DNA from 2 places in the Paenibacillus sp. FSL H8-0332 genome. Region 2 is predicted to be linked to the other one. Evidence: predicted binding sites of a transcription regulator. Region 2 holds the regulator's gene; the other holds the start of a gene.

Region 1 (3,424 bases), 3.7 Mb from region 2:
GCCGTTGGCCATCGTGAAGAACTGGGAGCCGAAGAGTCGGTCGAACATCATCATCGCCAGCGCTATGGTAAGAACCGGGAAGGCGAAGACAATAATAACGTTGGTGATGAGTACGGACCAGGTGAACATCGGCATCTTCATCAGCGTCATGCCTGGTGCGCGCATCTTTAGAATCGTTACGATAAAGTTAACCCCGGTGATCAGCGTACCGATACCGGATATCTGCAGAGCCAGAGAGTAGTAGTTGTTCCCTACGGTCGGGCTGAATTCAAGACTTGCCAGCGGGAAGTAGGCTGACCAGCCCGCATCCGGCGAGCCGCCGATGACGAAGGAAATGTTCAGCAGCATGGCGCCCATGAAGAAGAGCCAGAAGCTGACGGCGTTCAGCCGCGGGAAGGCAACGTCACGTGCACCGATCTGCAGCGGAATGATCACGTTCATCAGACCGATGATGAACGGCATGGCCATGAAGAGAATCATGATCAGACCGTGGGTGGTGAAGACCTCATTGTAATGCTGCGCATCGAGGAATTTCATTTCCGGCGCAGCTGTCTGCAGACGCATCATCATCGCATCTACACCGCCGCGGAACAGCATCAGCAGCGCCGCGAGGATGTACATGATCCCGATTTTTTTGTGGTCAACCGTGGTCAGCCATTCACGCCACAGATAGCCCCATTTCTTGAAATAGGTAAGCCCTACGAGAATCCCGATGGTTGCCAGTGCAATACTGATCATGGCCCCGTATATCAAGGGTTCGCCGTGAACCTTAAATTTGTCCAAATCCATTAGGGTAGCTCCTTTCAGTGTGTTGCATTAGGCTCTTCAGAGAGCTAGTGTCCTTCATGTGTGCTTTCATCCACCGGGGAGCTGGGCAGCGGCTGATCGACTTCCGGATCAGGCTTGCTGTCGAATTCCGTTCCGCTGGACGGCTCGGGAGACGGATGGATTTCCTTGTTATCCTGATGCTCCTGATTGCCGTTGTCCATATCCATCTCTTTGCCGCCACCGCTCATATGCTCGCCGTGGTCTCCAGGAGGCGGGCTGAACTCCAGATGAGTGGAGGAATACGTTTTGCGTCCGAGGTAATCCGTGGCCAGCAGGCCCTTGAATTCTTCCTCAGTCAGCTTAGGCGCAGTTTCCTTTACTTCCTTCACCCAGTCCTCGTAACCCTTGTTACTCAGGACAAGCGCTTCGAATTCCATGTGGGCAAAGCCTTTACCGCTGAAGTTCGCATTTTTCCCGATATAAGAGCCTTCGGTATCTGCGGACAGATGAAGCGTTGTCAGCATGTCGCTCATGGCGTACTTTTGACCGGCAAGCTGTGGAATCCAGAGACTGGTAATGGTGCCGAATGAGTACATTCTGAATTCTACCGCACGATGCACCGGCATATTCACGTAGTTAACCGTCTCGATCCCTTCCTCAGGGTAGCTGAAATGCCATTTCCAGTTGGAAGAGGAAGCATAGATGACCAGCGGAGTCTGATCTTGATAGTCCGCAGCCACATTCTCCACTTCGTTAGTCGTCTTGACGGTAACAACGGACAAGAAGGCTACGATAATAATCGGGATGATAATCCAGATGGCCTCCAGTACCTTGTTGCCTTCCTCATGTTCAGGGATGTAGCCCTCATTACTCTTCTTCGCACGATATTTCACCAGTACAAAGATATACAGAATGTAGACAACAGCCAGAACCCCGAGCATAACAAGAATAGAGAGCAAGATGGTGTCAGATAACGTCCTTGCAGACGGCCCCTTCGGGTTCAGAACAGCGATTGAGCTGCATCCCGGCAGGAGAAGGATCAGGCTTAGAAACAAAGCGTATAACGGTCCCTTTTTTTTCATATAGAACTCCTTCCTTCAATACTACTTTTCATTCGCCGTTCATTAACGGGAGTACATTGATCTGTATCTATAGTAAGAACTACTTACCCATAATGCAAAATACATATTTTGTATAAAAGTATAAAAAAGACCTTAAAAATGGCGAACAAGTTAAATATGTGTGATCAAATTGTTACAGCTATCTAAGAGTATGATAAAGATCACTGTAGTGGCGCACTTTAGCTAATTTTAAGGTTGTTCAATTTTTGTTCAAAATTCCGATATTGTTATTAATATTGTCACAATTATTCTGCGCCAAAAACCGCTGATTTAACCGCCCAGCGCCTGGTGTGACAGCATTCGACGATTATTGCGTTCTTTCTGAAAATACTAGCGCAACCTCATTTATCATTGCATAAGAGTGACAATTTCTTAGCTTGCGGTTACAATCTCTCAAATTACGTTAATTGTATATGTGATAAAGTGATAGACAAATATACATAGATTGGAGACTGCTGCTGTGCGTATCAAGAAAACTCTGCTTTTATTCATGTCTTTATTCCTAATTATGGGGCTTGTGCAGGTCCCGGCTAACGCCAAAGCTGCTAGCACTACACTTAAACTCGGAGTCAACGATAAATTAAGTGCGATTGAAGCTGTATCCGTAAAAGGCACCTATTATGTACCGCTGCGTAAGCTTGCGGATGAGCTGAAATGGACCCTTACCGGGCTGACGGACGGTATTCACGTAGCTGGCGGAACTGGTTCGCTTACCCTGCTGAGCAAGGACGGGGGTGCGGTGCTCAAAGACGGCACGACCGTGCCTATGAGCACTTTTGTGCAGGACGGCAACCTCATGGCTCCACTGAAGGTCAGCGCATACCTTGGGTATAGCATTTCCTATGCGGGAGATAAATATTTACTTCGGGTGAAGGACGGCTCGGCGCAGCTTACCGATGCAGCCTATACCGATAAATATGCTGCCGAGCTGAAGCCGAAGGCTCCAGTGGTTCCAGTGACTCCTGTCACTCCGGCTGAGCCGGGCAAACCGGGCCGGACCGTATACCTGACCTTCGACGATGGCCCGTCGGCAACAACTGGCGAGCTGCTGGATATCCTGCACAAATATGACGTACAGGCAACCTTCTTCATGCTGGGGAACAACATGAATGAGCATCCCGCCCAGGTGAAGCGGATTGCGAAGGAAGGGTATGGCTTGGCGCTGCATGGCGTGACCCACCGCAAGGAGAAGTTCTATGCCTCTCCTGCAGCGGCGCTAGCCGAGATGTCAGGGGCCAATGCGACACTGAAGAAGCTGACGGGAGTCAGCACCACTCTGATCCGTACGCCCTACGGAAGTAAGCCTTATTTCACCAAGTCCTTCCGCGATAAAGTCCTGACGCAGGGATATCATCTCTGGGACTGGAACGTGGATTCCTATGACTGGAAATACAAACAGAACAGCGACAGAATCTATAACACCGTAATGGATCAGGTGAATAAGCTGAAGGCGTCCAAGACCAACCCGGTAATTCTGATGCATGACCAGAAGGCTACACTCAAGGTGCTGCCGCGTATTCTGGAGAAGCTGAAGA
Region 2 (3,424 bases):
AGGGAAGAAGCAATTACCGCTGCGCAAATGCTTGTCTGGCTAACCCAGACGACAACCGGGGATGATGAGGAGCTTAACTTAAGCGGACGGGGCGGCGATTTCTGGGAGACTGTAGCCAGTGATACCGACTCCTGTCTGGGACGCGCCTGTCCCTGGTTCCGCAAATGCTATTACCACCGGGCCAAGCATGAAGCGGGGATCTCCGATGTGGTGGTCACCAATCACTCCAAGCTGTTCGCAGATGTCAAAGCCGGGCATCAGCTTCTTCCGGCCTACGAGCATCTTGTCATTGACGAAGCTCATCATCTGGAGGATATTGCCGGCAAGCATCTTGGCATGCAGATGAAATATTTCACATTCGCCCATACCTTAACCCGTCTCTACAAAGATAGCCGGAGCGGGCAGCTGCCTGCCCTCCGCCAGAGCCTGCAGTCTTCCGGCAGTGAGCAGGCTTCCGAATGGAGCGGCGTGATCGACAGGATCTATCCAGATCTGCTGACCGTGAAGGAATCCTGGGATGCGCTCAGCGACAGGCTCTTTAGCCTGCTGCCCGAGCGCAGTGACGCCGGGGCCGGTGAAGCAGGCCAGCTGGTAGCGCGCCTGCAGCCGGGCAAGAAGCCCAAGGATTGGGAGGAGCTGGCTGCCCTTGAGAATACACTGAACCTCAGTCTGAGCGATATCATCCGCAAGGGTGACAAGATGCTCAGTGAGATGCGTGACACGGACAGCCAGTCCTCCTCGGACAGTCTTGTGACGGATATAGGCGGCTTGTTCAAGGACCTGGCATCCATTAGAGAGCAGATTCGCTTCTTCATGAGCCTGAATGATGAGAATATTGTGTATTGGCTGGAGGGAAGCGGCAATTATAAGGGCAAGTCGCTGCAAATGTATGCCGTTCCCGTAGATGTCAGCACCCAGCTCAGGGAGCTGTTCTTCGACAAGAAGAAGAGCATTATCCTGACCTCGGCCACCTTATCGGTGGATAAATCCTTCCAGTTCATGATGGATAACCTGGGCCTTGGTGAGGCTGCGGAGCAAGGGCGTCTGATGACTGCGCTGCTTCCGTCGCCGTTCAAGTACCGTGAGCAGGCACTGCTGGTCATTCCCCGCGACTTCCCGAGCGTTAAGGGAAGTATAGGGGATGCCCGATTCGTGGACACGCTAGTCCACTCCCTTGCTGAGACGGCTGTAGCTACACGGGGACGGATGCTGGTGCTGTTCACCTCCTACAAAATGCTGCGCCAGGTCTACGATCCGCTGAAGGAGGCACTTGCCTCGCAGGATATCGCGGTGCTGGGACAAGGCGTGGAGGGCGGCAGCCGGAGCAAGCTGATCCGCCGCTTCCAGGACACCCCGGCCTCCGTCCTGCTTGGTACCAGCAGTTTCTGGGAAGGGGTTGATATTCCTGGAGAAGCATTGACCTGCCTGGCGATTGTCAGACTGCCGTTCCAGCCGCCGAATCACCCGCTGGCTGAGGCGAAGTCGGAGCTGCTTCAGGCACAGAAGAAGAACCCGTTCATGAAGCTGTCCGTGCCGCAGGCCGTTATCCGCTTCAAGCAGGGCTTCGGGCGGCTGGTCCGTACGGCGAAGGACCGGGGGATCGTGATTGTCTATGACACCAGAGTGATTGAATCCTATTACGGGAAGTACTTCCTGTACTCGCTCCCCGGTCCCAAGATGGAGCATATGCTCACCGAGCAGATGGTTCCGAGAATCGCCGAATGGCTGGAAGACGGTGGGGTTTCCTAATTCATCCGCTATTGCTATTATTAATAAGTCATGATTAACCTGATGATCCGTTCCCGCCTCCTCTGCCACTCCGGCAGGCGGCGGGGTACGGTTGCTATAATTGTACGGGTCTAACAAAACTTTTAAGGAGGAGAATACATGAAATCGGATAAAATATCGGAGGCCGTCGTTCGCAGACTTCCAGTGTACCTGCGGTTCCTGAACGATCTCCAAAAACGTGAAATCTCCACAGTCTCTTCTCAGGAGCTTGGCCAAAAGCTAGATCTGAACCCCGCCCAGATCCGCAAGGATCTGGCTTATTTCGGTGATTTCGGCAGAAAAGGCATCGGCTACGATGTGTCCTATCTGATTGAGAAGATTCGTCACATCCTGAAGCTTGACCAGCAAATTAATGTTGCACTGGTTGGAGCCGGTAATCTCGGTCATGCCTTGTCTAACTACAACGCTTACTTGAAGGATACGATGAAGATCACTGCCATCTTCGATGCCTATCCGCCGAAGGTGGGCCAGCAGATCAACTCGCTGGTTGTGCAGCCGATGGAGGAGCTAAGCAGTACAATCCGCTCGCAGGGAATCCGGATCGGGATCATTACTGTGCCCGACAGCGAAGCCCAGAATGTAGCCGATATTCTTGTGGATTCCGGCATTGAGGCGATTCTGAACTTCGCACCGGTTATTCTCAAGACGCCTGCCAATATCCGGATTCACGCCGCTGATTTCACTACAGATCTGCAGAGCCTGGCCTATTATTTGCATGATGGAAAGGATGCGGCTGAAGATGAGCAGTAAGATCACGATAATCAAGAATGGGCACTTTCTGGTTCCCGGCAGCGATAAGCCAGTGCTGAGCGGGTATATGACCCTGGATGATGACCTGATTACTTACATAGGTGAAGCTGAGCCGGCAGTGGAGGATGGCGCTCAGGTCGTAGACGGCAGCCGTCTGCTGTTCATGCCGGGTCTGGTCAATACCCATGGACATACTGCCATGTCACTGCTGCGCGGATACGGCGACGATATGGTGCTTCAGACTTGGCTGCAAGAGAAGATGTGGCCGATGGAAGAGAAATTCACTGGTGATGATGTATATTGGGGAACTTCTTTGTCCGTGCTGGAAATGCTGAAGGGCGGCACAACAACCTTCCTCGATATGTATGATCATATGGACCGGGTAGCGGAAGTGACCGAGCAGTCCGGTATTCGTGCTGTGCTGATGCGCGGCGTAATTGGGCTGTGCCCGGAAGATGTACAGCAATCCAAGCTCGCTGAGGCGATTGCTTTTGCCCGTAACTGGCATGGCAAGGCTGACGGCAGAATTACGACCATGCTCTCGCCGCACGCCCCGTACACCTGTCCTCCAGAGTTTTTCATGAAGTTTGTGCAGGCTGCCCATGATCTGGATCTGCCGATGCATACCCATATGTCCGAGACGCGCCATGAAGTGGAGCAGAACGTGGCCGACTACGGCCTTCGTCCGGTCGCACATCTGGAGAAGCTGGGGATGTTTACCCGTCCTTCGCTTATTGCCCACGGGGTTCATCTGAACGATGAGGAAATCGGGATTCTGGCCCGCCATAACGTTGGCGTGTCGCATAACCCCGGCAGTAACCTGAAGCTGGCCAGCGGTGTTGCCCGTGTTCCGGAGCTGCTGAGAGCCGGGGTTAAGGTCTCCCTG

What was found. The regulator Rex, encoded in region 2, represses fermentation and respiration genes when NADH is low (regulators of the CRP and FNR family bind a similar motif). The targets are predictions, from matches to a motif close to TTGTGAAATATTTCACAA.
Region 1: the regulator Rex is predicted to act here: its motif matches at 2,117-2,134, upstream of qoxA (cytochrome aa3 quinol oxidase subunit II).

What each region holds. Positions count from the first base shown of each region.
Region 1 is NZ_CP150145.1:716,718-720,141, forward strand. It holds gene qoxB (cytochrome aa3 quinol oxidase subunit I) at 1-789, opposite strand, end outside; gene qoxA (cytochrome aa3 quinol oxidase subunit II) at 834-1,850, opposite strand; gene NST43_RS03070 (polysaccharide deacetylase family protein) at 2,380-3,424, shown strand, end outside.
Region 2 is NZ_CP150145.1:4,398,313-4,401,736, reverse strand. It holds gene dinG (ATP-dependent DNA helicase DinG) at 1-1,749, shown strand, start outside; gene NST43_RS18990 (redox-sensing transcriptional repressor Rex) at 1,888-2,538, shown strand; gene NST43_RS18985 (amidohydrolase) at 2,528-3,424, shown strand, end outside.